Regions from separate parts of the Sphingomonas sp. genome, predicted to be linked through region 2. Evidence: riboswitches for the same ligand, from Rfam matches in the RefSeq annotation. Region 2 holds a riboswitch; the other holds the start of a gene.
The links. A riboswitch is a leader RNA that binds a small molecule or an ion and turns the genes downstream of it on or off. The one in region 2 is predicted to bind cobalamin.
Positions count from the first base shown of each region.

Region 1: linked by a shared signal. The riboswitch ahead of KF730_RS04490 (TonB-dependent receptor) and the one ahead of metE (5-methyltetrahydropteroyltriglutamate--homocysteine S-methyltransferase) in region 2 are both predicted to bind cobalamin.

Region 1 covers NZ_JAHBZI010000001.1:895,789-910,848, forward strand. Annotated here, with positions in the region: gene KF730_RS04470 (N-formylglutamate amidohydrolase) at 1-224, opposite strand, end outside; gene cpdR (cell cycle two-component system response regulator CpdR) at 327-701, shown strand; tRNA gene KF730_RS04480 (tRNA-Val) at 761-835, shown strand; gene KF730_RS04485 (hypothetical protein) at 928-1,428, opposite strand; cobalamin riboswitch at 1,681-1,868, shown strand; gene KF730_RS04490 (TonB-dependent receptor) at 1,983-3,854, shown strand; gene KF730_RS04495 (ABC transporter substrate-binding protein) at 3,851-4,681, shown strand; gene KF730_RS04500 (iron ABC transporter permease) at 4,678-5,649, shown strand; gene KF730_RS04505 (ABC transporter ATP-binding protein) at 5,640-6,407, shown strand; gene KF730_RS04510 (CoA-acylating methylmalonate-semialdehyde dehydrogenase) at 6,486-7,982, shown strand; gene KF730_RS04515 (polysaccharide deacetylase family protein) at 7,988-8,959, shown strand; gene KF730_RS04520 (hypothetical protein) at 8,956-9,399, shown strand; gene KF730_RS04525 (acyl-CoA dehydrogenase family protein) at 9,396-10,541, shown strand; gene KF730_RS04530 (alpha/beta fold hydrolase) at 10,550-12,190, shown strand; gene KF730_RS04535 (enoyl-CoA hydratase/isomerase family protein) at 12,190-13,224, shown strand; gene KF730_RS04540 (hypothetical protein) at 13,221-13,427, shown strand; gene KF730_RS04545 (enoyl-CoA hydratase) at 13,420-14,196, shown strand; gene mmsB (3-hydroxyisobutyrate dehydrogenase) at 14,321-15,060, shown strand, end outside.
Region 2 covers NZ_JAHBZI010000001.1:1,974,677-1,989,736, forward strand. Annotated here, with positions in the region: gene KF730_RS09970 (glutathione S-transferase family protein) at 10-678, shown strand; gene KF730_RS09975 (PilZ domain-containing protein) at 750-1,688, shown strand; gene KF730_RS09980 (ceramidase domain-containing protein) at 1,754-2,557, shown strand; gene KF730_RS09985 (GSCFA domain-containing protein) at 2,650-3,744, shown strand; gene KF730_RS09990 (hypothetical protein) at 3,741-5,267, shown strand; cobalamin riboswitch at 5,359-5,572, shown strand; gene metE (5-methyltetrahydropteroyltriglutamate--homocysteine S-methyltransferase) at 5,682-7,991, shown strand; gene KF730_RS10000 (hotdog domain-containing protein) at 7,997-8,773, shown strand; gene glp (gephyrin-like molybdotransferase Glp) at 8,834-10,021, shown strand; gene lexA (transcriptional repressor LexA) at 10,079-10,762, shown strand; gene KF730_RS10015 (EF-hand domain-containing protein) at 10,791-11,429, opposite strand; gene bla (subclass B3 metallo-beta-lactamase) at 11,490-12,332, opposite strand; gene KF730_RS10025 (ComEC/Rec2 family competence protein) at 12,265-14,463, opposite strand; gene gltX (glutamate--tRNA ligase) at 14,525-15,060, shown strand, end outside.

The DNA of each region.
Region 1 (15,060 bases), 1.1 Mb from region 2:
CAGGCGCGCGGGCGCTCGGCGACGAACAGCGTCTCGCATTCGCGCGCGCCCAGCGCGATGGCATCGGCGTGGCGGTCTTCCAGTCCGCGGATGCCCGCCAGCGGCACGCGCAACGCCGCGCGCAGCGGCAGCGGATAGTCGCGCCCGGCATGCGGCACCGACAGCACCACTGGGCTGATCGGTTCCTTGGAGCCATAGAGTGCGAACGGCGGGGTTGCGGTCACCCGTTCAGCCTAGGCACGCCGCGCCCGCGCGGCAATGCGTGGCTGGAAAATCTTAAGGGCTTTGAGCTATGTACCGGCTCGAATGATTGGGGTGGGGCAACGATGATCCGGATTCTGCTGGCCGAGGACGATCGCGTGATGCGGGAATATCTCACCCGCGCGCTCGAGCGGTCGGGCTATGCCGTCAGCGCGGTCGATCGCGGCACCGAGGCGCTGCCCCTGCTCGAAAATGAGCGGTTCGATCTGCTCCTCACCGATATCGTCATGCCGGAAATGGACGGCATTGAGCTGGCGCAAAAGGCCAGCGAACTGGCGCCCGACATGCGGGTGATGTTCATCACTGGCTTCGCGGCGGTCACGCTCAAGGCCGGAAAGCAGGTCCCGCAGGCGCGGATCCTCTCCAAACCCTTCCATCTGCGCGACCTGGTGCTGGAGGTCGATCGGCTGTTCGAAGCCGAGAATGCCAGCCTGAATTAAATCGCGTTTCGGGTGCTTGCGCGGGGGCACAACCCCCGCTAGAGGCGTCCGACCATTGAGGGCGTGTAGCTCAGTGGTAGAGCACTGTGTTGACATCGCAGGGGTCGCAAGTTCAATCCTTGCCACGCCCACCATTCAAAAAGCCCGCTGAGGCCCTTGGTCTCGCGGGCTTTTTATTGCCCGGCGAATAGCTCGCCAGTTGCCCGGTCCGAGCCGGGCTTGTGCTTTAAATCATGGATTTCGCGGGCGTGGGCAGGCCGAGCCCGCTGCAATAGCCGATAAGCGACGGATTGCTGTCCGGCATGGGGAAGAACGGGTCGGCGGTGCATTCGCCGATCAGGTCCAGCATCGGGCAGCCTGCGACATTCGTCCGATTATTATAGAGACGATGCCGATTTGGCTGCCACGTGATCGAGAGCGACGAATCCGCTACGAACAGGGTTCGCGTGCCGAGCTTCGGCGGCGTGACATCTATCAGATTCCCGGTCGGATCCTCCCATACGCTATGGCAGTTGCCGAGCACGCATTGTGGAAATTGCCATAGTGCCCAACCCAGTACGCGACGCCCGCCCGCCACGCTAACGCGATGGTTAGCGGATACGTGACAAAAATCGGGCGAATAGCCTGCGCCGACATCGACATAATCAAGGAATATCGGGTCCGGCAGACCCCAAAGGGCCAGGAACTGCAGAACGTCGGGGTCTGTCGGTTGTGGCAGAGTGAACAAGGTGAATCCTATCCGGGGCGCTTCTGGATTCTATACTCCACATCGCCCGTCAGCGCATCGTCGAGCGCCGCCGCGAGTGTTTCCAGCCGATGGTCCGAGCAGTACTGGGCGCTGGCCGACGCCCGGGCCGGTGATCTCGTCGCTATAGCGGGCGGTCAGCCCGACCCAGCAAGACACAATCCATCCCGATGCGGGAGCGTAACGACCGGCTCGCCTGTAGGTTCCCCGTTGCGCAATGCAGCATGCGCGACTAGAGGCCGGCTCGTGACAGGTTCCCCGCAAGGGGATCAAAAAGGGAATTCGGTCCGATGCCGAAGCTGCCCCCGCAACTGTGACCGGTTAGTTGCCGCGCCATCATGCCACTGAGCGAAAGTTCGGGAAGGCGGCGCGCCAGCGTTGACCCGGGAGCCAGGAGACCTGCCCGTCACGGTCGATTCCTTTGCGCGGGCGGGGTGCACCGGGCGAACGAGGGGCGAAATCCCTTGCGTGAGCGACACCGAACCGGGTCGCCTGCGCCACTTCAGGCAAACGGCCCAAGCAATGGGTGTCTTGTTATGAAGTTCAAATTCCTCCTCTGCGCCTCGGCGGCGCTGCTGCCGGCATTCCCCGCCTTCGCACAGACCGGCCCTGACGATGACGACACGATCGTCGTCACCGCCACCGGTATCGCCCAGCCGATCGATCAGGTCGGTCAGGCTGTCACCGTGCTCGATGCCGAGACGATCCGCACCCGCCAGGACGTCAGCGTTGCTGATCTGCTCGCGACCACGCCCGGCGTGCGCTTCAACCGCACCGGCACCACCGGCTCGGTCACCGGCATCTCGCTGCGCGGCGCCGAGACCAACCAGACCCTGGTTCTGGTCGATGGCGTCAAGGTCAACGATCCCAGCGCGATCGGCGACGGCTTCGATTTCGGCAACCTGCTGATCGGCAATATCAACCGGATCGAAGTGCTGCGCGGGTCGAACTCGGTGGCCTATGGCAGCCAGGCGATCGGCGGCGTCGTCAGCGTGACCACCGTCAACCCCACCGACGGGTTCGCGGCGAACGCCTCGGCCGATTACGGCTACAGCAACACGCTCAACGGCAAGGCGAACATCGCCGCCGGCAGCGGCATGGTCTCGGGCTCGGCGGGCATCGCCTATTTCGACACCGACGGTATCTCGTCGGCGGCGCGTTCGTTCGGCGCGACCGAGAAGGACGGCTATCGCAACCTCACCGCCAATGCGAAGCTCAAGGTCGCCTTCACCGACGCGGTCAGCCTCGATCTGCGCGGCTATTACATCGATGCCGATCTCGATCTCGATGCCTTTTTCGGTCCGCCCGCCGACACGCCCGACGTCAGCAAGTCGCAGCAATATGTCGGCTATGCCGGCCTCAACGCGGCGTTGTTCGGCGGCGTGCTCAGCAACCGGCTGGGCGTTACCTATTTCAAGCACGACCGCGACTATTATTTCGCGCCCAGCAACGCGCCGGATTATGGCTATTCGGGCAAGACGCTGCGCTTCGAATATCAGGGCGTGCTGCAGCCGGTCGAGCAGGCGAAGCTGATCTTCGGCTATGAGCATGAGCGCCCCGAATACACCTTCTTCGGCTTTGGCTCGACCAGCGCGGCCAAGGCGCGGCTCGACAGCTTCTACGGCCTTGCCGTGGTCCAGCCGGTCACCGGCCTGTCGGTCACCGGCGGCGTGCGCCATGACCAGCACAGCCAGTTCGGCGGTGCGACCACGTTCGGCGCCAACGCCAATTATTCGCCCAACCAGGGCGAGACCAACATCCGCTTCAGCTATGGCGAGGGTTTCAAGGCGCCGTCGCTCTATCAGCTCTATGACAGCTTCAGCGGCAATGCCGCGCTGCGCCCCGAGCGTTCGCAAAGCTATGATGTCGGCCTCGACCAGAATTTCGGGCGCCATGTCACCGCCGCGGTCACGCTGTTCACCCGTGATACCCGCAACCAGATCAACTACGACACCACCACCTTCACCTACGGCAATATCGATCGCACCCGGGCCAAGGGCGCCGAAGTGTCGCTGGCGCTGCGCCCGATCGACGCGCTGAGCTTCACCGCCGCCTATTCGTACATCGATGCGAAGGATCGTTCGCCCGGCTCGCTCAACTTCGGCAAGCGCCTCGCCCGCCGCGCCGAGGATGCGGTCAGCGTCTCGGTCGATTACGACTGGTCGTTCGGACTCAAGACCGGCGCGACCTTGACTCATGTCGGCGCCAGCTTCGACGATCCGGCGAACGCCCGGCGGCTTCAGGGCTATGTGCTGGCCGGCTTGCGGGCGTCGCTGCCGATCGGCGAGCATCTGGAGGTCTATGGCCGCGTCGATAACCTCTTCGATGAGCAATACAGCACCGCCTATGGCTTCGGCACCTATGGCCGCGCCGCCTATGCCGGCGTGCGGGTGAAGCTCGGCAAGTGAGGCTGACGATCCCGCCGCTGCTGATGCTCGCGCTGGCGGGCTGTGCCCCGGCAAACGCGCTGGGCGGCGGCGGGATCGTCTCCACCAATCCCTGCGCGGACGCGATGCTGGTCGAACTGGTCCCGGCTGGCCGCATCGCCGCGATCAGCCATTACTCGCAGGACCCGGCGGCGACTTCGATCCCGCTCGATATCGCCCGCCGCTTCCGCACCACCACCGGCACCGCCGAGGAGGTCGTGGCGATGCGGCCCGATCTGGTGATCGCCAGCAGCTTCACTTCGCCCGCCACCCGCGAAGCCTATCGCCGGGCCGGGCTGAAGACGCTCTACCTCGATTCCCCGGTCACCATCGAAGCCAGCAAGGCGCAGGTGACAGAGCTTGCCGCCGCGGTCGGTGCCGAGGGGCAGGGTAGGGCGATGAACGAGCGTATCGACCGCGCCGTCACCGCCGCCAACTGGAACGGTACGCAGATCCCGGCGCTGATCTGGATCGGCGGCAATCTCGTCTCGGGCGGCGGCAATCTGCTCGACGAGATGATGACCCGCGCCGGCTTCTCGGATCATGCCGCGCATTACGGCCTGCAATTCACCGGCAATCTGCCGATGGAGCGGATCATCGTCGATCCGCCTCGCGTGATGCTGGTCCCCGACGCGCCCGGCCGCATGGCCTCCTCGCGCGCCGCCCAGTTGCGCAGCCGCGCCCTGGCGCATCTCGGCGGCAAGGTGACCGAGGCGCGTTTCCCGCGCGATCTCGTCAATTGCGGTGGCCCGGTGATCGCCAAGGCGATGACGCGGCTTGCCGAAGTGCGGCGGAGCGTAGGGCGGTGAAGCGCCTGTCGCTCAACCTCGCGCTCGCGGCGCTGGTCGCGATCCTGTTTCTCGCCTCGCTGATGGCGGGCAAGGCGTGGGTGCCGTTTTCCGCCTGGTTCACCCATGATCCGCGCTGGTGGATCGTCGCCGAGCTCCGCCTGCCGCGCGCCATCCTCGGGGCCGGCATCGGCGCCGCGCTCGGCCTCACTGGCGCGGTGTTGCAGGGCTTCCTGCGCAACCCGCTCGCCGACCCTAGCGTGGTCGGCGTTTCCTCCTGCGCCGCCCTGGGCGCGGTCGCATCGATCGTCCTGCTCTCCGCCAGCGCGCCGCTGATCATCTTCGGCAGCGCCATGCTCGCCGCCGCCGGCGGGATGGCTTTGCTCGCCGGACTCGCCTGGCGGTCGCAAAGCGCGGTCGCCTTCATCCTCGTCGGCACCGTCCTCGCCAGCCTGGCGGGCGCGCTCACCGCCTTCCTGATCTCGATCGCGCCAAACCCCTATGCCACCGCCGAGATCATCGACTGGATCATGGGCTCGCTCACCGATCGCAGCTTCAGCGAGGTCCAGTTCGCGATGCCGTTCATCGCCCTTGGCTGCGCGGCGCTGCTGTTCACCGGCCGCGCCCTCGACGCGCTGACGCTCGGCGAGGATGCCGCCCGCTCGCTCGGCCTCAGCCTTCGGCGCACCCAGATGCTGATCGTCCTCGGGGCGGGGCTGGCGGTCGGCGCCAGCGTCGCGGTCACCGGGGTGGTCGGGTTTGTCGGCCTGATCGTGCCGCATCTGCTGCGTCCGTTGACCGGCGCGCGGCCTTCGGCGCTGCTGCTGCCTTCGGCGCTGGGCGGCGCGGTACTGGTGCTTGCGGCCGACAGCCTCGTCCGCCTCGGACCCGGCGCGACCGAGATCCGCCTCGGCGTCGCGATGGCACTGATCGGCACGCCCTTCTTCTTCGCGCTGCTGCTCAGGATGCGGAGGTCGGCATGGATCTGACCATCGACCGCCTTTCGCTCAGCCTCGGCAAGCGCCAGGTTCTCCACGATGTCAGCGCCGTGCTGCGCCCCGGCCGCGTCACCGCGATCCTCGGCGCCAACGGTTCGGGCAAGACCACTCTGGTCAAGGTGCTGGCGGGCCTGCTTCCGGGCGATCTCCGCCTCGGCGACCGGCGCATCGACGCCCTCGATCCCCGCGAGCGCGCCCGCGCCATCGGCTATCTCCCGCAGGACGGCGCGGTGCATTGGGACGTCACCGTCGAAAGCCTTGTCGCGCTCGGGCGCCTGCCGCACCGCGCGCCCTTTGCCGGACTCTCGCCAGCCGACGAAGAGGCCATCGCCCGGGCCCTTGCCGCCACCGAGACCGCCGAACTCGCCCACCGCCTCGTCGCCGAGCTATCCGGGGGCGAACGCGCCCGTGTCCTGCTCGCCCGCGTCCTCGCCGGCCAGCCTTCATGGCTCCTCGCCGATGAACCGCTCGCCAGTCTCGATCCCCAGCACCAGCTCGGCCTGCTCGATCGCCTCCGCGCGCTGGCGGGCGAGGGGATGGGCGTGGTCATCGTCCTCCACGACCTGATCCAGGCCGCCCGCGCCGCCGACGATGTCCTGCTGCTCCGCGAAGGCAGGGTCGTCGTCTTCGCCCCCGCCGCCGAAGCCCTTTCCCCCGAGCATCTCCGCGCCGCCTTCGGCGTCGAGGTGATGCAGGTTCGCGACGAAGCGGGACGCCTCCTTCCCGTGCCGATCGGCAGGAACCGCTGACAGAGCGGTTTCGCTGTGCCAAAGTAATTTAATTACAAACGCGAGTCGGCCATGCCGGCGCCGCGAGAGGAGAGCATTTTGCGTATCATCGACCATGTCATCTCTGGCGCGTCCGCCGGTTCCGCGGCCCGCACCGGCGACGTCTTCAATCCCAATACCGGACAGATCCAGGCGAAGGTGAATCTCGGCACCCAGGCCGATCTCGATCGCGCCGTCGCCGCCGCGCAGGCAGCCCAGCCCGCTTGGGCCGCGACCAACCCCCAGCGCCGCGCCCGTGTGATGTTCAATTTCAAGGCTTTGGTCGAAGCCAATATGGACGAGCTGGCGCATCTGCTGGCGTCCGAGCATGGCAAGGTCGTCGCCGATGCGAGGGGCGACGTGCAGCGCGGTCTCGACGTCGTCGAATTCGCCTGCGGCATCCCGCATCTGCTCAAGGGCGAATACACCCAGGGCGCCGGTCCCGGTATCGATGTCTATTCGATGCGCCAGCCGCTCGGCATCGGCGCCGGCATCACCCCGTTCAACTTCCCGGCGATGATCCCGCTGTGGATGAGCGCCGTCGCCATCACCTGCGGCAACGCCTTCATCCTCAAGCCCAGCGAGCGCGATCCCTCGGTGCCGGTGCGTCTCGCCGAACTGTTCCTCGAAGCCGGTCTGCCGGAAGGCATCTTCCAGGTCGTCCATGGCGACAAGGAAATGGTCGATGCGATCCTCGATCACCCGGCGATCAGCGCGGTCAGCTTCGTCGGTTCTTCGGACATCGCGCATTACGTCTATCGCCGCGGCGTCGATGCCGGAAAGCGCGTCCAGGCGATGGGCGGCGCCAAGAATCACGGCATCGTCATGCCCGATGCCGATCTCGATCAGGTCGTCGCCGATCTTTCGGGCGCCGCCTTCGGCTCGGCCGGTGAGCGCTGCATGGCGCTGCCGGTGGTCGTCCCCGTCGGCGACAAGACCGCCGATGCGCTCCGCGAACGCCTGATTCCGGCGATCGAAGCGCTCCGTGTCGGCGTCAGCACCGATGCCGAGGCGCATTACGGTCCGGTGGTCAACGCGGCGCACAAGCAACGCGTCGAAAACTGGATCCAGACCGGCGTCGATGAGGGTGCCGAACTCGTCGTCGACGGCCGCGGCTTCAAGTTGCAAGGCCATGAGGAAGGCTTCTTCATCGGACCGAGCCTGTTCGATCGCGTCACCACCGACATGGAAAGCTACAAGGAAGAGATTTTCGGCCCGGTCCTCCAGATCGTCCGCGCGCCGGATTTCGAGACCGCGCTGCGCCTCCCCAGCGAGCATCAGTACGGCAACGGCGTCGCGATCTTCACGCGCAACGGCCACGCCGCGCGCGAATTCGCCGCACGCGTCAATGTCGGCATGGTCGGCATCAACGTGCCGATCCCGGTACCGGTCGCCTATCACAGCTTCGGCGGCTGGAAGCGCTCGGCCTTCGGCGACACCAACCAGCACGGCATGGAAGGCGTCCGCTTCTGGACCAAGACCAAGACGATCACCCAACGCTGGCCCGATGGCGGCGCGAGTGGCGATTCGGCCTTTGTGATCCCGACGATGGGCTGACGCTCGTGATCCGGCTGCTCCTTTTCATCGTCGCCTTGATGTTCGTGGTCCGCGCCGAGCCGGTCGCGACCGTCGATGCGTCAGTACCGCAGGAGCGCCGCAAGCTGATCGCGCTGACCTTCGACGATGTGCCGCGCTTCCGCGGCGCGTTCATGACGCCCACGGAGCGCGGCGAGCGGCTGATCGCCACGCTGAAGGACAAGGGCGTCGATCAGGTCGCCTTCTTCCTCAATCCCGGCCAGATGACCGAGTTCGGCGACACCAGGGGCGCCGGGCAGCGGATCAGGGATTATGTCGCGGCGGGGCATGTCATCGCCAATCACAGCAACACCCATCCGCACCTCTCGGGCACCAGCGCGGAAGCCTATCTCGCCAACATCGACGCCGCCGAGGCGTGGCTGTCGAAGCAGCCCGGGCACCGTCCCTGGTTCCGCTTTCCGTATCTCGACGAGGGCGGCAAGGACTTGGCCAAGCGCGATGCGATCCGCGCCGGGCTCAAGGCGCGCGGGCTGATGAATGGCTATGTCACGGTCGACGGGTCCGACTGGAACATGGAGCAATTGGCGATCGAGGCGCTGAAGGCCGGCAAGAAGATCGACATGGCGGCGCTGCGTGATCTGTACGTGGAAACCCACGTCCAGTCGGCGGACTTCACCGATGCGCTGGCGGTGCGCGCATTGGGCCGTTCGCCCGCGCACGTGCTGTTGCTCCACGAAACCGACATGGCGGCTCTCTTCCTCGGCGACCTGATCGACGCGTTGCGTGCCGATGGCTGGGAGATCATCTCCGCCGACGGCGCCTATTCCGATCCGATCGCGCGGGCCGAACCTAATGTCCCCTCCTCGAATGGCACCCGCATCGAGGCGCTGGCGTGGGAAAAAGGCATCACCGGCAAGCGCTGGTACGACCGCAACGAGATGGAAATCGCCAACCCGCTCTTCCGCGAGCGGGTTTTGCATGAGGGGGCCGGGCAATGAGTCTGGGTGTGTTGGCCTTGGCTTTGACGCTGATGCTGCAAAATGCGGAGACGCCCATCAAGATCGCCGAGGGGGGCTTCTGTATCGGCCTTGGTTGGATCAGTGCTGACAGTTCTCCCGATCTGATCGTCGAGGAAGGCCCCGATTTTGCAGTATACCGCTACCGGGAGAAAGGCACCGAATGGGGCATTTACAGCGGTGGTTTTTCTCAGGTGCGTGACGGCGAGCGCAAACTTCTTTTTCGTCGGGATGGCGTCACGGTGTCCGCGATGATCGTCGATGGTCAATCGGAAGGCTATCTGGCGGAGAAGGGGCGGGGGCTTGAGAACCATTTCTTCGGAACGCCGTTCAAAGACGCCAGAAGCGCCCAGGAATTCTTCAAGCGCGTCGATTTCGGCGCCGAGGGCAAGGCCAAGTGCAAAAGGCACCCAATGCAATGACCACCCAGTTCGAACTCACCGACGAGCAGATCCAGATCCAGGAGATGGCGCGCGCCTTCACCGCCGATGCCATCACGCCCCATGCGGCGGAGTGGGACGAGACGAGCACTTTCCCGCGCGACACGATCAAGTCGTCGGCCGAATTGGGCTTCGCATCGATCTACGTGTCCGAGGAATCGGGCGGGATCGGGCTCGGGCGGCTCGAATCCGCGCTGATCATGGAGGCGATGGCCTATGGCTGCGTGCCGACCAGCGCCTTCATCTCGATCCATAATATGGCGACCTGGATGATCGACCGGTTCGGCAGCCAGGCGGTCAAGGACAAATACCTCCCCGATCTGATCTCGATGGAGAAGATGGCGAGCTATTGCCTGACCGAGCCGTCGTCGGGGTCCGATGCCGCCGCACTCAAGACCAAGGCAGTCCGTGACGGCGATCATTGGGTGGTCAACGGTTCCAAGCAGTTCATCTCCGGCGCCGGCGTCAACGATATCTACGTCACCATGGTCCGCACCGGCGTGGATGGCCCCAAGGGCATTACCTGCATGGTGATCGAGAAGGACATGCCCGGCGTGTCTTTCGGCGCCAAGGAGCGCAAGCTCGGCTGGAACGCCAGCCCGACCGCCGGCGTCACCTTCGAGAATGTCCGCGTGCCGGCCGAGAATGTCGTCGGCGGCGAGGGCGAGGGTTTCCGCATCGCGATGATGGGCCTCGACGGCGGCCGCCTCAACATCGGCGCGACGTCGCTCGGCGGCGCCCAGCGCTGCCTCGACGAAGCGATCCAATACACCAAGGAACGCCAGCAGTTCGGCAAGGCGATCGCCGATTTCCAGAACACCCAGTTCACCCTCGCCGATATGGCGACCGAGCTCGAGGCCGCCCGCGCCTTGCTCTATCTCGCCGCCGCCAAGGTTACCGCCAACGCACCCGACAAGACCAAGTTCGCGGCGATGGCCAAGCGCTTCGCCACCGACACCGCCAGCTCGGTCACCGATCGCGCGCTTCAGCTCCATGGCGGCTATGGCTATCTCAAGGACTATCCGATCGAGCGCTTCTGGCGCGATCTGCGCGTCAATTCGATCCTGGAGGGCACCAATCAGGTGATGCGGATGATCGTCGGGCGGGAGCTGACTCGCCAGTGATTTCCGACATGACCGAGCGCCTGAAAGCGGCGATGGAAAAGATGCCCAAGAGCGGAACGCTGCCGTTCGACCCACTCGCCATCGCCCAGGCGACGACCGAGTTCGCGACCTCGCTCAAGCCCGCCGACCTGCTCGAAGTCCAGCTACAGGCCGCCAGGCAGTGGAGCGATTTCTGGACCCGCGCCTTCACCGGCGCGGCGACCAAGAAGCCCCGTGACCGCCGCTTCGCCGCGCCCGAATGGCAGGACGATCCCTATTACCGCAACATCCGCGACGCCTATCTGCTCGCCTCGGATCAGCTGCGCGCGTTGGTCGCGAAGGGGGAGGGCGGCGCGATGGTCCGCTTCCTGCTCGATCAATATCTGAACGCCGTCGCCCCGAGCAACTTCGCCGCGACCAATCCCGAAGTCGTTGCGCGAACCTCCGAAACGGGTGGTGCGAACCTCCTGAATGGCTTCGCGAACCTCCTGGAAGACGTATCAAGCGGCCAGGGCATCGTCCGCCGCCGCACCGATCCTGATGCGTTCGTGAAGGGCGAGACCATCGCCGCCACCCCCGGCCAAGTGGTCTATCAGAACGAGCTGTTCCAGCTGATCCAGTACGACCCCGCCACCCCGGATGTCGCCGCCGAGCCGCTGCTCTACGTGCCGCCGCTGGTGAACCGCTTCTATATGATCGACCTCCAGCCGAAGTCGAGTCTGGTCAAATGGCTGGTCGATCAGGGCCGCACCGTCTTCGTCATCTCCTGGGTCAACCCCACCGAGGCGCAGCGCGACAAGGGCGTCGAGCAATATGTCCTCGAAGGCATCGTCGAAGCGATCGGCGTGGTGACCAAGCGCACCAAGGCCAAGCCCGACCTGTTCGCCTTCTGCCTTGGCGGCACTTTGGTCGCGATCACGCTGGCGTACCTCGCTGCCAGGGGTCGCGCCGGCGAGGTCAACTCCGCCACGCTGATCGGCTCGATGGTCGATTTCGCCGACATGCGCGACTGGTCGGCCTTCGTGCATGAGGGCCACCTCTCGGCCCTTGAAGACCATCTCGAAGCACAAGGCTTCATCGACTCGGTCGAGCTCCAGCGCCTGTTCGCGGCGATGCGCGCCAACGATCTGATCTGGTCGTCGGTGGTCAACCATTACCTGCTCGACAAGCCCGCGCCGCCCAGCGACCTGCTCTACTGGTTCGAGGACGGCGCGCGCATCCCGGCGGCGTTTCTGAAGTCGTACAACCGCGACATATTGTTCGCGAACAAGCTGACCTCGGCCGGCTTCGTCGTCGATGGCGCGCCCATCGATCTCACGGCGATCAAGACCCCGATGATGGTCATCGCCCTCAAGGACGATCACGTCTCGGCCTGGTCCGCGGTCTATGACGGTGCCCGCCTGCTGAACGCCGATTTCGTCCTTGGCGGCTCCGGCCACAATGCCGGCGTGATCAATCCGCCCGCCGCCAACAAGCATGGCTATTGGACCAGCGACGCCACCCCCGCCACCGCTGCCGAATGGCTCGAAGGCGCGGAGAAGCACGAAGGCTCGTGGTGGCCGCACTGGCAGCAATGGCAGGCATCGCACGGCTCGGGCGAACGCGTTCCAGCCCGCACGATCAAGGACGGGCTTGAACCCGCCCCCGGTAGTTACGCTAAGGCGCTTTGATGACCGTGACCTACGACGAAGTCCGCGCGTATGCCGATGGGCAGGCTGGCCGCCTGCGGCTGAACCGCCCGCGTGCGCTGCATTCGCTCGATCGCTCGATGGTCCAGGCGATGACCGCGGCGCTGCTCGAATGGCGTGACGACCCGCAAGTCCGCATCGTCCTGATCGATCATGCGGAAGGTCGCGGCTTCTGCGCCGGCGGCGACGTTGTCGGCATCGCCAACAGCGTCGAGGGCCATGAGGAAGCCGCCCGCGCCTTCTTCTTCGACGAGTATCGCCTCAACCATTTGATGTACACGTACCCGAAGCCCGGCGTGGCGTTCATGGACGGCATCACCATGGGCGGCGGCGTCGGCATTTCCTGCCCGTGCCGCTACCGCGTCGCGACCGAGCGCACCGTCTTCGCCATGCCCGAGACGACGATCGGCATCTTCCCCGATGTCGGCGGCGGGCGCTATCTCTCGCGCCTGCGCGGCCGTCTCGCCCAATATCTCGCGCTGACCGGCGCACGCCTCAACGGCGCCGAATGCAAGGCGCTGCGCCTCGCTACGCACTACATCCCGTCCGAGAAGCTGGAGGCGGTCAAGGAGGCGATCGCCGCCAATCCCTACCGCGTCGAGGCGATCCTCGACGAAGCGACGGACCATGAAATCCCACCCGCGCCGATCATGGCGAAACTGCAGCTGATCGACCATTGCTTCGCCAGCGACGATCTCGACCAGATCCTCGCCTGCCTCGATGCCGAACAGGACGAGTGGGCCGCGCAGACCGCCGCCACCATCCGCGCCAAATCGCCCACTGCCTGCAAGGTTTCGCTGCGCATGCTGGTCGAAAGCCCCAAACAACCGCATTTCGTCGATGAGATGCGGATGGAATATGGCCTGATGGTCCGCATGATCCGCTTCCCCGATTTCCGCGAAGGCGTCCGCGCGCTGCTGATCGACAAGGACAATGCGCCGACCTGGGCGCCGGCTGCGGATGTCGAACAGTTTTTCGCGCCGCTGCCCGCCGATGAGGCGTGGAGCCCGCTATGAAATGGGCCGGCAAACTCCTGCTGGCGCTGCTGATGGTAGCGTATGCGATGATCTGGACCGGCCTGGCGCTGGTGATGTTATTTAGCCGGGAATGGCCAACACATTGGGTCGGTTGGGCCGTCATTATCGCGAATCCGCTACTGCTTGCGACGGTTGCGGGCTTATTCGAACGCTATCGTCAAAAAGGCTCTTATCATGGCTGATTACCAAACCATCCTCGTCGAGCAGCGTGGTGCCGTCACGCTCGTCACGCTCAACCGCCCGCAAGCGCTCAACGCCCTCAACAGCCAGATCCTGTCCGAACTACAGGACGCGATGCGCGCCTTCGACAAGGACCCGACCCAGGGCTGCGCCGTCATCACCGGCAGCGAAAAGGCGTTCGCGGCAGGGGCGGACATCAAGGAAATGCAGGCCCAGGGCTTCGCCGACATGTACGGCCATGATTTCTTCGCCGGCTGGGATGCCTTCACCCGCACCCGCAAGCCGATCATCGCCGCGGTCGCCGGCTATGCGCTCGGCGGCGGCTGCGAGCTGGCGATGATGTGTGACTTCATCCTCGCCGCCGACACCGCCAAGTTCGGCCAGCCCGAGATCAAGCTGGCGGTCTCGCCCGGCATGGGCGGCTCGCAGCGTCTCACCCGCGCCGTGGGCAAGGCCAAGGCGATGGAGATGTGCCTCACCGGCCGGATGATGGACGCCGCCGAGGCCGAGCGTGCCGGGCTGGTCAGCCGCATCCTGCCCGCCGCCGATCTGGTCGGGGACGCGGTCAACACCGCCGCGCTGATCGCGGCGATGGCGCCCTTGGCGATCCTGGCGAACAAGGAAATGGTCAACGCCGCTTTCGAGACCAGCCTCGCTCAGGGCGTCGCCTTCGAACGCCGCCTGTTCCACGCCTTGTTCGGCACCGCCGACCAGAAGGAAGGCATGACCGCGTTCGTCGAGAAGCGCCCGGGCAACTGGACGGGGAAGTAACTTCTTCTGCTCCCCTCCCGCTTGCGGGAGGGGTCGGGGGGAGGGAATGTCGAGAGGATGGGAGCGGCTAGACAGGCCCTCCCCCAACCCCTCCCGCAAATGGGAGGGGGATTAAGGAAGAAGAATGGCACGCGTAGCATTTATCGGCCTCGGCAATATGGGCGGCGGCATGGCCGCGAACCTGGCGAAGAACGGCCATGACGTCCGCGCCTTCGATCTCAGCCAGGAGGCGCTCGACCGGGCCAGGGCCGCCGGCTGCCTGCCCGCCGCCACCGCCGCCGAAGCCGTGGCCGGCGCCGAGGCGATCATCACCATGCTGCCTGCGGGCAAGCATGTCGAAGGCGTGTACAACGATACCGTTTTCGACGGAGCGGAGGCGGGTGCGATCCTGATCGATTGCTCGACGATTGACGTCGATACCGCCCGCCGCGTCGCCCAGGCCGCCACCGCGCGCGGGTTGCAGGCGGTCGATGCCCCCGTTTCGGGCGGTATCGCCGCGGCCAACGCCGGCACGCTCACCTTCATGGTCGGCGGCTCCGCGCAGGGCTTCGAGCGCGCCGAGCCGTTCCTGGCGGATATGGGCAAGGCGGTGATCCACGCCGGTGCCAGCGGCGCGGGGCAGGCGGCCAAGGTCTGCAACAACATGCTGCTCGGCGCGACGATGATCGCCACCTGCGAGGCGTTCGCGCTTGCCGAAAAGCTCGGCCTCGATCTTCAGAATTTCTATGACATCGCCTCGGTAAGCTCCGGGCAAAGCTGGTCGATGACCAGCTATTGCCCGGTCCCCGGCGTCGGTCCGGAAACCCCTGCCGATCGCGGCTATACCGGTGGTTTCGCCGCGCCGCTGATGCTCAAGGATCTGCG
Region 2 (15,060 bases):
CCAGCGCCCATGACGCTGCAACTCTTCGCCCACCCCTTCTCCTCCTATTGCTGGAAGGTGCTGATCCCGCTCTACGAGAACGATACGCCGTTCGAATATCGCCATATCGAGCATGAGGGTGTCTTCGCCGAGCTCGCAACGCTGTGGCCGATCGGCAAATTCCCGGTGCTGCGCGATGGCGGCAAGACCATCGTCGAGACCAGCGCGATCATCGAGCATCTCCAGATTCACCATCCCGGCCCGGTCCAGCTGATCCCCGGCGATCCCGATCAGGCCATCGAAGTCCGCATGCTCGATCGCATCTTCGACAATTATGTGATGAACGCGATGCAGCCCCTCGTGAACAACGCGATCCGCCCGGAGGAGAAGCGCGACGCCTTCGTTGCCGAGGGCGTCCACGCCATGCTCGACAAGAGCTACGCCTGGCTCGATGCCCGCATGGCCCAACGCGAACAGGATGGCCGCCAATGGGCCGCGGCGGATCGCTTCAGCCTCGCCGATTGCGCCGCCGCGCCGTCGCTCTTCTACGCCGACTGGGCCTATCCGATTCCGGAGCAGTTCGCGCATCTCAAGGCCTATCGCGCGCGCCTGCTCGCCCGGCCCAGCGTCGCCCGCGCCGTCGATGAGGCCCGTCCATACCGGTCGTATTTTCCCTTAGGCGCGCCGGACCGCGATTAACCCTCCCGCTTAACGCGGCCTTCAGCCCCCGCCCCCACACTCAAGTTGAGCCGGGTGGGGTATTTTTGGCTATGCGACAAGGACTTGCGTCCTCCACGATCTTCAGTCTGGCGGCCGATTTTCCGGCAGCGGAGCCGCTTGCCCTCGGCCATGCCGATCTCGACGCCGCGACCCTGACCGGCGAGCGGATCGCCCTCCCCTGTTCGCTGCGCAAGCTCAACGCCGCCGGCGCCACGCTCCATCACGATGCCGCGCTCACCGAGGGTGACGCGCTGTCGCTGACCCTCGCCAGCGGCCAGTCGATCCCGGGCACCATCGCCTGGACGACCGGCGAGACCGCCGGCTTCGTCTTCGATGCCCCCATCGATGTCGTCGGCACCGTCGCGCGCACCCTCGCCAGCCTTCCCGCCGAGCGCCGCCAGATGCCGCGCATCGAGCTCCACCAGACCGTCAGCGTCCATCACAAGGGCGCGATCGAGTTCACCCGCAGCCGCAATCTCTCGCAGGGCGGCGCATCGGTCGAGAGCCGCCGCCTGCTGCTGCCCGAAGATCCGGTCCAGATCAGCTTCGATGGACTGCGCCCGATCGACGGCACGATCAAATGGGCGAGCGATGGCCAGGCCGGCATCGAATTTGACGAGCCCTTGCCGTGGCAGATCCTGATGCCGTGGTTGCGCCAGGTCCAGCAGACCCCGGCACACCCGATCCGCTCGGGCGCCTTCCCCGTCCCCGGGCTGATCCCGGATGCCCATGCCATCCAGCTCGACGCCCCGGCGCGCGTCCGCGAAGGCGTGCGCTGGTGGAACGTCCGGCTCCGCGGTCTCACCTCGCAGCTCGTCGAGTTCGAAAGCCGCGCCCCGCTGACGCAGGGCACACCGCTCTGGATCGCGCTCCCGCATATTGGCGGCGCGCCGGCCTCGGTGCTCGAAACCGATCAGCACCGCTATCTCTGCGAATTCCGCCTGCCGCTGCGCCCCGGCGAACTGAGCCTGATCTCGAGCGGAGCCTGATCCCGCCCCCGGTTGCCGACGGCACGGGATGATGCGACTGTCCGTAAGGTGCCGGGAGGGCGGATATGACGCAGGGGATTTCGGCGCGATCGATGGCAATCGCGCTGGCACTGACCGCCTTGTCCGCGCTGGCCGTCCTCGCTCTGCTCACCGCGCTCGGCCCCGATTGGTCGGTCTATGCCCCGGCCACCTGCACCGCGACGCATTGCTTCTGCGAGATGCCGCGCACCGGCGATCTGGTGCTGCAGCCCGCCGATAGCTGGTCATCCTATGGCTATGTTCTCGCCGGCTTCCTGATGATCGTCATCGCCGGCGGCCGCGACCGGGTCTCGGCGATGCCGCCGCTCGCGGCGCGCACGCTGGGGCTGACCGCGATCGCCGTCGGGCTCGGCTCGGTGCTGATGCACGCGACGCTGACTCTGTGGGGCCAGTTCGTCGATGTCGCCGGCATGTATCTGGTCGGTTCGTTCCTGCTGGTCCGCGCGCTGGCGCGGTGGCGGAGTATCCCCGATGGCCGCGCCGTCGCGATCTACGCCGCGCTCTGCGCCATGCTGATCGCGGTGCTGATCCTGATGCCCGAAGTGCGCCGCTGGCTGTTCGCGGTGCTGCTGATCCTCGCCATTCTCGTCGAGCTGGTCTTCGCCCGCCCGCTCCGTCCCGGCGCGCGCATCGGATATTATCTCGGCGGCATCCTCGTCAACGCGACGGGCTTCGCGGTCTGGATCCTCGATCAGCAGGGCCTCGCCTGTTCGCCGCACAGCCTGCTCCAGGGCCATGCCGCATGGCACCTCCTCGGCGCGATCTCGCTGTGGCTGAGTTTCGGTTACTATCGCAGCGAGCGCCTGCCCCGGCCCGCCGCCGGCACCTGATCGCCGTACCCTGACTCCGGGGGCATGGTTAACAGCTTGTTAGAGGATCGCCCCTAGCGTCGAGCCGAGGTTCATGGCTGGAAGGTGCCCCGATGGCTGACATGCCGTCATTCCCCTATTTCTCGGTTCCCAGGGAAGCACGCTGGGGGAAGTCCGTCGCCGGCCGCGCCCCGCGCGAGATCGATCCGCACAGCGGCACCCGCCTGCGCATCGCCCCGACCGACAAGATCGCCTCCGCCGGCAGCTGCTTCGCGCAGCGCATCTCGGAATCGCTCCAGGCCAGCGGCTATAATTATTTCGTCACCGAGGAAGGCGCGCCGTTCCTCTCGCCCGAGCGCCGCCGCGACCTCAACTACCGCATCTATTCCGCCCGCTACGGCAATATCTACACCGCGCTCCAGCTGCTCCAGCTCTTCCACCGCGCCTTCGATCGCTTCGCCCCCGCCGAGCCGCTGTGGCAGCTTCCCGAGGGCGGCTGGGTCGATCCGTTCCGTCCCTCGGTCCAGCCCGGCGGGTTCCAGAGCGAACGGGAATGCCTGAACGACCGCGCGTCGCATCTCCGCGCCGTCCGCCGCATGTTCGAGGAAGCGGATGTCTTCGTCTTCACCCTCGGCCTCACCGAAGCCTGGCTCAGCAAGGAGGACGGCGCCGTCTTCCCCGCCTGCCCCGGCTCGCCGCTCGGCGGCGCCTTCGATCCCGCCGCCCATGTCTTCCACAATTTCAGCGTCGCCGAAGTCACCTCGCATCTCGACCAGTTCGTCGCCGAGTTCGCCGCGGTGAACCCCGCCGCCCCGATTCTCCTCACCGTGTCGCCGGTCCCGCTCCTCGCCACCTATGAGCAGCGCCATGTGCTCCAGGCGACCACCTATTCGAAATCGGTGCTCCGCGTCGCCGCCGAGGAGGCGGTCCGCAAGCACCCGCACGTCCATTATTTCGGCTCGTACGAGATCGTCACCGCCACCGGCGACAGCGCCGCCTATTTCCTCGAAGACCGCCGCGCCGTCTCCGACGCCGCCGTCGCCCATGTCCTCGAATGCTTCCATCGCCAGTTCACCGGCGCCGAAGCCCCGCCGTCCGCCACGAACCGCGATCCGCTCCCGCTCGCGCCCGCATCCACCCGACCGATGTGCGACGAAGAGCTGGTCCTCGCCGCCCTCGCCGCCCAGAATCCCGGCGCCCGCCAGTGACCATCGAGCCGCTCGGCGCGGTCTCCCCGATCCACATGATCGGGGAAAGCCACAGCCTCGTCTTCAACAATCTCCTGTTCCGCGCCGAGGAACGGACCTTCCTCTGCCGCACCCGCTTCCTCGCCACCCTCAAGGCCGCCGACTATCTCGCCGGCGGCAATCTCGACACCGGCTATGCCGAGGCGCTGATCGCCGAGGGCATCCTCGATGCCGAGCTGCGTCCCGCCTTCCTCCACGCCGAGCCGTCCGCCGCCTTTCTCGCCGGCGCGCCGATGCTGGCTCCGCCGATGGTGTTGTTCGCCGGCGATCTCGATCTCCACGGCCTGTTCCGCCAGCTCGGCAACGCCTATGATTTCGTCCTGCCCGACGATCCCCATTTCGGTATCGACGCGGCGAAGCAGAGCATGGCCCATGCAGATATCCACGCGCATATCGCCGCCTGCCTCGCCCCCTTCCTCGATGCCGTGCGGATGCTTCAGGGCGTCGGCTTCAGCCGGATGATGATCCACTGCCTGCCCCCGCGCACCCCGGACGCCCAGGCCGCGTCGAACTGGACCGGCGGCGCGATCATCGACGCCCCGATCCGCGCCAAGCTGACCCTGCTCGCCAACCGTCTCCTCGCCGATTTCTGCGCCGAGACCGCCATCCCCTTCATCGACACCTGGCCCGAGCTCACCGAAGCCGGCCTGCTCCGCCCCGAGTTCGAGCTCGACGGCTGCCACGTCAACCGCGCCTCGGCGCTGGTCTCGCTGGACAAGATCGCCGCCACCCTGCGCGATCGGACCGCCAACATCGCCAATCCCATCCGCTACGGCCATGCCGCCCGCCAGGCCGAGCGCCATGCGCCCTCGGAAGCCCATCCCGAATACCCGCTGCGCTGGGCCCAGACCGGCCTCGTCCACGACCAGCTCGGCGCGGATGCCCTCGCCCGGCTCTCCGCCGGCCTGACCTTCGATCGCACCGGCAATCCCCAGGCCCGCCCCGACTGGGTCGGCAGGCCGCGCGCCGGCCAGCCCGGTATCACCCTCGCCGAACCCGCCGGCACCTGGCTGACCCACGCCGCCCGGATCTTCAGCCAGGGCCAGGCCGCCGCCCTGCTCCACGCCGGCTCCAGGCGCGATCTGACCGTCGCCAGCGCCCGCCCCATCCGCTACGCCGCCAACGCCACCGCCACGCCCCTGCCCGCCCCACCCGGCACCCGCCGCGCGATCGTCATGCTGTCGGCCACCGACCGCCTGACCTTCACCACCTCCGAAGGCACGCCCGTCGCGCCTCCGCCCACCGGACACGGCACCCTGATCGTCTACGACCCCGAACGCCTCCACGTCGAAGTGAACGCCGGCACCGAAGACATCGACCTGATCGAACTGGCGATAACCCCGCGCCTGTCGGGCCAACCGTTCCGCGTGACATGGGCCGGCCATTGCGACTGGCCCGCCGATCCGTTCCTCTATTCGGTGGCGGACATGAAGGCCGCGCCGGAATTCCCGGAAGCCATCTTCCGCGAGCGCTCGCGGCGCTGAAAACCGGCTCGGAACGCCAAACCTCAGCGGCACCCGCACTCCTAATATAAAGAATTCTTTATATCCCGATTGACGCCGCGCTCGCGAAGGCGGATACCGGGCCCGTCAAGGTTCTCCGGCCGGGCTGATCCGCGCCGGAGCTAAGACGGGAAGCCGGTGCGCCTTCATGGGCAAAGCCGGCGCTGCCCCCGCAACTGTAAGCGGCGAGCGGCGATCCAATCATGTCACTGGGGTTCGCCCCGGGAAGACGGATCGACCGCGCTGACCCGCGAGCCAGGAGACCTGCCTTCGACGCCATAACGTCCACCGGCGGGGTGCCCGGTCTGGTCGCTTGCATGCTGCGCGGCCGGTTGCGGTCGCGTGCCTGTTTGTGCCTGGCCCGGCGCTTCGCCCCATTCTTCGGGGTTGAAGAACATGACTGTCACTGTTGCCACATTGGGTTTCCCGCGCATCGGTCCGCGCCGGGAGCTGAAATTCGCGCTCGAGAAATTCTGGAGCGGCAAGACCGGCGAGGCCGAATTGCTCGAAGCCGCGGCCGGGCTGCGCACCGCCACCTGGGCGCGCCAAAACGGGCTCGGAGTCGATTGGCTGCCGTCCAATGATTTCTCGCTCTACGACCATGTTCTTGACACCAGCGTGATGCTGGGAGCGGTCCCGGCACGGTATGCGGCGGCCGATGGCCAGGCCGATCTCGCCACCTATTTCGCGATGGCGCGCGGCACCACCGGCGGCGGCTGCGGCCATGCGCACGGCACGGGTTCGGGCAGCGTCACCGCTGGCGAGATGACCAAATGGTTCGACACGAACTATCATTACATCGTGCCGGAGATCGAGCCGGGCCAGAAGCTGGCGCTCGGCAAGAGCAAGATCGTCGATGAATATCGCGAGGCCAAGGCGCAGGGCTATGAAACGCGTCCGGTGCTGCTCGGCCCGGTCACCTGGTTGAGCCTGGCCAAGGGCCAGGGCGTCGATCCGTTCGACCTTCTCGACGAGGTGCTCGGACTGTACAATGTCATTCTCGGCCATCTCGCGCATGAAGGTGCCGAATGGGTGCAGATCGACGAGCCGATCCTCGTCACCGATCTGAGCGAGCAGCAGCGTCGCGCCTTCACCCGCGCCTATGCCCGGCTCGCGCGATCCGGCCCGAAGATGATGCTGACCACCTATTTCGGCGGCCTTGAGGACAATCTGGGCTTCGCCGCCGCGCTTCCGGTCGCCGGCCTGCATGTCGATCTCGTGCGGGCGCCGGAGCAGCTCGATGCGGTGCTGAAGGCGGTACCGAAAACGCTGCTGCTCTCGCTCGGCGTGATCGACGGCCGCAATATCTGGCGTGCCGATCTCGAGGCGCTGCTCGACTGGATCGAGCCGATCGCGGCGACGCGTGACCTGGTGCTGGCGCCATCCTGCTCGCTGCTCCATGTGCCCGTCGATCTCACCCTCGAACCCAGGCTCGACGACGAACTGAAGCAATGGCTGGCCTTCGCGGTGCAGAAGATCGCGGAGCTCGACCTGCTCAAGCGCGCGCTCAACGATGGCCGCGCCAGCGTGGCCGGGCAGCTCGCGGCCTCGGCTCAGGCCGCCGCGAATCGCCGCACCTCGACCCGCATTCACGATCCGCTGGTCCAGGCCCGTATCAGCGGCGTCACCGCCGCGATGCGCGAGCGCCAGGCCGGGCATGCCGAGCGCATCCGCGCCCAGGCGGAAGTGCTGGGCCTGCCGCTGTTTCCGACGACCACGATCGGATCGTTTCCCCAGACCGCTGAAGTCCGTCACGCCCGCGCCGAGCATAATCGCGGCAATCTCGACGATGCCGCCTATCAGCAGTTCCTGCGCGAAGAGACCGCGCGCGCGATCCGCTGGCAGGAGCAGGTCGGGCTCGACATGCTCGTCCATGGCGAGTTCGAGCGCAACGACATGGTGCAGTATTTCGGCGAGCAGCTCGCCGGCTTCGCCTTCACGGTCAATGGCTGGGTGCAGAGCTATGGCTCTCGCTGCGTCCGCCCGCCGGTTCTCTATGGCGATGTCTCGCGGCCCGAACCGATGACCGTTGAATGGTGGCGCTATGCGCAATCGCTGACGGACAAGCCGATGAAGGGCATGCTCACCGGTCCGGTGACGATCCTCAACTGGAGCTTCGTCCGCGACGATCAGCCGCGCGAAGCCTCCTGCCGCCAGATCGCGCTGGCGATCCGCGACGAGGTGACCGATCTCGAACGGGCCGGCTGCAAGGCGATCCAGATCGATGAAGCCGCCCTTCGCGAGGGTCTGCCCCTTCGCAAGCGCGACTGGCAGCATTATCTCGACTGGGCAGTGGATTGCTTCCGGCTCTCGGCGGCGGGCGTGGGCAACGCCACCCAGATCCACACCCATATGTGCTATTCGGAGTTCAACGAGATCCTGCCCGCGATCGGCGCGATGGATACCGACGTCATCTCGATCGAGACCGCGCGATCGCAGATGGAGCTGCTCGAAGGCTTCGCAGAGTATCGTTACCCCAGCGCGATCGGGCCGGGCGTCTACGACATCCATTCCGCCCGCGTGCCCGGCGAGGATGAGATGGTCGCGCTGATGCGGCTCGCCCAGCAGCATCTCGCCCCGGCGCAATTGTGGGTGAACCCGGACTGCGGGCTCAAGACCCGCCGCTGGGAGGAAGTGAAGCCCGCGGTCGAGGCGATGGTCGCCGCCGCCCGCGCGCTGCGCGCCGAAACGCTGGCCGAGGCGTAAGGGAGATGGCGGAGACGAAGGCCGCTGGCGAGCCGGTGCAGCTCATCGACATGGTGTTCCCCGGCGACTCCAACCACCACGGCACGCTGTTCGGGGGCGTGGCGCTCGCGCATATGGACAAGGTGGCGTTCCTCGCCGCCAGCCGCCATGGCCGGGCGCCCTTCGTCACCGCCGCTTCCGACAAGATCGATTTCGCCGCGCCCGCGAGGGCCGGCGACATGGTCGAGGTGACCGGCCGCGTCGTGCGGGTCGGCACCAGTTCGCTCGATGTCGAGGTCGAGCTGGTCGCCGAAGCGCCGGTTTCGGGCGAGCGGCGGCTGTGCACGCGCGGCCGCTTCACCCTGGCGGCGGTGAAAGGACCGGAGACGCGGTTGCCATTGCCGCCGCTCGTGGAAGCGGCAGCCGGGCCCGAAGGCTGGCTGCGGATGGCCGAGATGGTCTTCCCGTCACAGACCAATCATTACGGCACGCTCTATGGTGGCGATGCGCTCAAGATGATGGGCAAGGCCGCCTTTATCGCCTCCACCCGGCACGCGCGGGCGGTAATGGTGATGGCGGCCTCCGATCGCATCGATTTCGTCTCGCCGATCCGGCAGGGCGAGATGGTCGAGCTGGCCGCACGCGTGGCGATGACCGGGCGCAGTTCGGTGCGCGTGGATGTCGAGCTATGGGCGGAGAACCTCCTCGATGGGGAACGGCGTCACGCGGCGACGGCACGCTTCACCATGGTGAGCGTGGACGCGAATGGGCGGGCGCTGATGTTTGGCGGCGGGGACCGTTGAGCGGATGATGCATATTACCGCCCCTTCCCCCCGGCCCCGCGCTCCCCTACTCCTCACGCGATGCCCGCTCCCCTGCTCCCCGTCGCCGAGGCCCAGTCCCGCCTCCTCGCGCTCGCCACCCCGCTCGCCATCAAGCAAGTCCCCCTCGCCGACGCCGCCCATCGCTATGCCGCCGCCGGCATCGTAGCCCTGCGCACGCAGCCCGCCGCCGATCTCTCGGCGATGGACGGCTATGCGATCCGCTTCGCCGACCTGCCCGGCCCGTGGCAGGTCATCGGCGAAAGCGCCGCCGGCCGCGGCTTTGCCGGCGAAGTCGCCGCATCCCAGGCCGTCCGCATCTTCACCGGCGCGCCGCTGCCCGTCGGCACGGACACTGTCCTTGTCCAGGAAGAAGCCGCCCGCGACGGCCCGCGCCTGACGCTCGCCGGCGCGGGCCCGTCCACGCCCGGCCGCAATGTCCGCCGCAAGGGACTCGATTTCGCCGAGAGCGAGACGCTGATCCGCGCCGGCCAGCGCATCACGCCCGCCGCGCTCGCCCTCGCCGCTATCGCCGGTCACGCAACGCTCCCCGTTCGCGGCAAGGTCCGCGTCGCCATCGCCGCCACCGGCGACGAGCTTGTCGCGCCCGGCACGCCGCTCGCCGCGGACCAGATCCCCGAGACCAACCGGCTGATGCTCACGGCGCAACTCGCCGATCTGCCGGTCGAGATCATCGATCTCGGCATTCTGTCCGATGATCTGGATGCCCTCACCGCCGCCTTCCGCGCGGTCGATGCCGATCTCCTCGTCACCAGCGGCGGCGCCTCGGTCGGCGATCACGATCTCGTCCGCCCCGCGCTCGAAGCCGCCGGCGGCTCGATCGACTTCTGGCGGATCGCCCTGCGCCCCGGCAAGCCGATGCTGGCCGGCCGCCTCGGGCGTGCGTTCGTCCTCGGCCTGCCCGGCAATCCGGTCTCGGCCTTCATCACCACCATGCTGTTCGTCCGCCCGCTCGTCGCGCGCCTCGCGGGCGCCGCCGATCCGCTGCCGCGGACCCGCATCGTCCCGCTCGGCGAAGCGCTCGCCGCCAACGAGGCCCGCACCGATTATCTACGCGCCGAAATCCGCGATGGCCGCGCTTTCGCCTCGACGATCCAGGATTCGTCGATGCTGCGGACCCTCGCCCGCGCCGACTGCCTGATCCTCCGTCCGCCGCATGCCCCGGCCGCCAAAATCGGCGACTCGGCGGAAATCCTACAGATCGCTTGACAGCGCCGCGGAACATTGCATAAACGTTCCTCGTCTGTTCCAGACGGGAGAATTTGGATGCTCACGCGCAAGCAGCACGAGCTGATCTGCTTCATTGCCGACCGCCTCAACGACACCGGCGTGTCGCCCTCGTTCGAGGAGATGAAGGAGGCGCTCGATCTCAAATCCAAGTCGGGCGTGCACCGGCTGATCTCGGCATTGGAGGAGCGCGAATTCATCCGCCGCCTCCCCAACCGCGCCCGCGCGCTTGAAGTGTTGAAGGTGCCGGAGCGCGGTGCTGCGCCAAAGTCCGCGGCAGCTTCGCCAACCTCCGCATCAACGACTATTTCGTCCTCGGCGCCCTTGCCCGCGCCCGCCAACGACGTCATCGAAATCCCCCTCCACGGCCGCATCGCCGCCGGCACCCCGATCGAGGCGCTGGAGGGCGCGTCGATGCTCCCGGTGCCCGCCGCCCTGCTTGGCTCGGGGGAGCACTATGCCCTTGAAGTTGCCGGAGATTCCATGGTCGAGGCCGGCATTCTCGATGGCGATTACGCGCTTATCCGCCGCACCGAAACCGCGCGCGATGGTGAGATCGTCGTCGCCCTGATCGACGATGCTGAAGCGACGCTGAAGTATTTCCGCAAGGAGGGCGCGATGATCCGCCTCGACCCCGCCAACCGCGACTATAACCCCCAGCGCTACCGCCCCGATCAGGTGCGCGTGCAGGGAAAGCTCGCCGGGCTGCTGCGGCGTTATTGAGATTGCGGGCAGCGGGCGTCCGCTGCCCTTAGTCGATAAATTCGGTGAAGCTGACCCGGCGGTCGCCGTTGCTGTCGAGATCGTGGAAAGTCGCCCGGTCGGGCGGCGTTCCGATGAACGTCATCCGCAGCGGCGCGGCATATTCCCCGGCATCGAGCAAACCGTCACCGTCCTCGTCCAACGCATCGAACCCGCGCCGCAAGGACGCGATGGCGTGCGCCGCGAACTCCTTCCGCGTCACCAGCCCGTCGCCGTCACGGTCGAGTACCGCAAAAGCGGGCACCTCGCGGCAGATCGCGAAGGAACGCGGACCGTTGCCCAGCCAGCCGCGCTTGAGCGGCAGCGCTAGCGCGACCGGACAACGCGTTTCCCCGCCCGGGACCTCGGCCTGGGTCACCACGCCATCGCCATTGCGGTCCAGTTCGTCGAAACCCGCGCCATAATCGGGCCGCGCGGCGACCGGGCTCATCACTACCGCCAATGCGAGCAAGGCGATAACCGCCAGCGGCCCCGCTATACCGTGCCGCGCTCGGCCATGCCCCTCGACAAATCGCCGGATCGCGTCGCTCATCGTCACGCCATCGGCCCGGCAGCGCTCGGCGAAAGCCGTTTTCGCCGCGAACGGCAGCCGCACTTCGATCGTCTCGCTCTTCTTGGAACTGGTCATGCCCGCAATCAGCCACGCCTCGCGCCGCGCGCAAAGCAAAACCTTGTCCGGACAGGATTATCAGCGCTTCTGCGCCGCCAGCTCCTTCTCGAATCCGGCCTCCGCCGCCTTCGCCCGCCGCCGCAGCTCACCCGGATCGACAAAGGCGTTTTTATCCCCCGCCACCAGCCGTTTGCGCTTCGCTTCCATGTCGAAGCCGGTCGGGTGAAAGTTCAGGAACACATCCGCCTTGATCGCCTTCAACTTGGCGAAGGTCGCACGGAAATCGCTGACCGCCGCGTCATACCCCTTGCCCTTCACCAGCGGCTGATCGGCCACGGTGATGCTGCATGCGAAGATTATGTCGTGCCCACCCGCCCGCATCGTCCAGCTCGTGCAGCCCTTGGTGTGCCCCGGCGTCAGATGCGTGGTCAGCGTCGTCCCGCCCAGCGTGATCGCCTCGCCATCGCTGAGCAGCGCATCGACCCGCACCTTGGGGAACGGGCCGAGATCGGACCGATAATCGACGCTTCCCGCCTCCAGCGCCGGCATGTCTGCCGCGCTCGCCAGCAGCCGCGCGCCGGTCAGCCGCTTTAGCTCGGCCAGCCCGCCGCTATGATCCCAATGCGCGTGGTTGATCAGCAGGATCTTCACGTCGTCGAGCCTGAAGCCGAGCCTGGCGATGTTCGCCACGATCTGCGGAACGCTCTCCTCCATCGCGCCGTCGATCAGGATATGCCCCTCGGGCGTCGTGATCAGATAGGCCGCGATGCCGGCGGTGCCGACATAATGGACGTTCCCCGCGATCGTGAACGGCGTCACCGGCGCGTTCCATTCCCTGCGGACCTGAACCCAGTCAGTGTCCTGCGCGGCGACCGGCGCCGCCAGCCCCGCGAGCAGCGCCGCCGCGATTGCGCGTTTCATTATCGCTCTCCCTTTGTCCTGCAAATGGCGGCTGGACGGTCGGCGGGTCAATCCACGGATGCGACGAGCCGCGCCGCACGGTCGTCAGGCGCCCGCTGGCGAAAGCGATCGCCACACCGCCGGTCCGTGCCAGCCCCGGCCGATCAAGCTTCAGCCAGCGCGGCGCGCAGTCCGGCGGCAGCCGCCGTTCGCTGACGATCACGTCGGACCAGACGCAAAGCCGCATCATCTCGCGCCACGGCACCAGATAATTGCTCCGCGTCGCCGTCACGCGCCAGCGTCGCGCGCCCGCGCGGTGCTCGACCACGCACAGATCGGGGCTGCAACGGGCATCGGGCGCGTCATCGAGCGCGGCAAGTTCGTCGTCCTCCCCGCCATTCTCGCCGAGCATCGAGCGCGTGTAATCGCCCGCCCGATCGCGCAACAACGCCATCCGGCCATCCGCCATCCGGATCGCCAGATGCCGTCCGTCGCCGGTCACCAGCAGATCGGGGGCCGGCGTCAGCAGCGCCCAGACCGCTCCTGCAAGCAACGGCACGCCTCCGGCCCAGCGCGCCCGCGTCCGCCACAAGGCGATCCACAACCCGCCCGCGATCATCAGCGCAAACGCCCCGTCGGGCATCGCCGGCAACGACGCCACCGCGCCCGGCGCTGAGGACGCCGCATGCGCCAGCCATAACAGCAGTTCGAGCGACTTGGCGGTCAGCCACCATGCCGGCGCGCCTAGCCCGGCCAGATCGAGGAACAGCGCCAGCGCCTCGAGCGGCATCGTCACGAACGTCGTCAGCGGGATCGCGATGATATTAGCCAGCGCGCCGTAAATCCCCTGCTTGTGGAAATGGTACATGCCGATCGGCATCAGCGCGAGCTCGACGGCGACGCCAGTGAGCAACAACGAGCCCAGCGACCGCCCAAGCCGCTTCGCCCCGCCTTCCTCACGCCGCGAGAACCAGCCGCGCACCCTTGGACTTTCGTGCAGGGCGACGATCACCGTCACCGCCGCGAAACTCAGCTGAAAGCTCGGCCCGGCCAGTGCCTCCGGCCATAATAGCAGCACGATCAGCGCTCCCGCCGCGACCAGCCGCAGCGTCAGCGCCTCGCGCCCGACGCTCAGCGCCAACAGCACCAGCAGCGAGGCGACGCATGAGCGGACGGTCGGTACGTCCGCCCCGGTCAGCAGCGTATAGCCGATCGCCGCCACCGCCCCCGCGCCCGCCGCGATCAACGGCAGCCGCCAGCGCAGCGCCAGCGTCGGACTCAGCGACAGCAACCGCAGCACCAGCAGCATCGCCGCGGCCGTCACCGCAGTGACATGCAGCCCGCTCACCGACAGCAGATGCGCCAGTCCCGAACGCTGCATCGCTTCCGAATCCTCGTCGGTGATCGCGCCACGGTCGCCGGTCGCCAGCGCGCTGGCGATCCCACCCGCGCTTCCGGCGATGTTGCTCTGGATATGCGCCGAAAGCCGCGCCCGCAGGTCCGCCCCCACCGCCTCGCCCGGCTTCACCACCGTGACCGGCGCGAAACCCCTGCCCGTCGCTCCGAGCTGCGAAAACCACGCGACCCGCGCGAAATCATACGCGCCGGGCACCGAAGGCGGCGGTGGCGGCATCAACCGCGCCCGCAGCCGCAGCATAGCACCTCGCGACAACCCGCCAGGCACATCGCGCTCCGCGAGATTGATCCGCACCCGCGGCGGCAGATCCGCGCGCGCCAGAGCGAGCGTCACCCGCACCATCTCTCGCGCCGGCAGACGCTCGATCCGCTCGACGCGCCCCTCCAGCGACACCACCGCCGGCCGTGCCAGCACCGGCGCCGCGACACTGTCCGCCCGCCACCACACCAGCGCGCATCCGACGGCCGCGGCGAGCCCCGCCACCGCGACCACACGCGCCGTCCTGCCGTTGCCCGAAGCCGCGATCCCCGCCAGCGCGACCGCCCCGGCTCCGGCAATGAACCCTATCCACCGCCCCGCATCGGACAGCACGAACCACGCCGCCATACCGGCGCCCAGCATCACCGGCAGCCACAGCACCAGTTGCTCGCGCTCGGTCTCCAGCCAGCGCTCCAGCCCGTCGCACCACTGGCGCAGCCGCCGCCCCACCCCAATTTGTAGGGAGCCAAACCCCATGCTAGGGGCGCGATCACCGGCTGGAATGGCCATCGATTTACAAGTCTGGGAGCACGCGCGCGTGAGCGCAAACGAAGATACCGCCACGCCGGTCGTAACCCGCTTTGCCCCGTCGCCGACGGGCTTTCTCCACATCGGCGGCGCCCGCACCGCCTTGTTCAACCTGCTCTTCGCGCGCCATCACGGCGGCAAGTTCCTGCTGCGCATCGAAGATACCGATCGCGCCCGCTCGACCCAGCCAGCGATCGACGCGATCCTCGACGGGATGCGCTGGCTCGGTCTCGATTGGGACGGCGACGTCACCTATCAGTTCGCCCGCGCCGATCGCCACGCCGCGGTCGCGCACGAGATGGTCGAGAAGGGCGCGGCCTATCGCTGCTACCTCACCCAGGACGAACTCGCGGCGATGCGCGCGGAGGCCGAAGCTTCCAAGAAGCCGCTGCGAATCCGCTCGCCCTGGCGCGACAAGACCAATGACAGCGACGCGCCGTTCGTGGTCCGCCTCAAGGCGCCGACCGAAGGCGCGACGACCATCCATGATCTCGTCCAGGGCGAGGTCACGGTCCAGAACAGCGAGATCGACGACCTCGTCCTGCT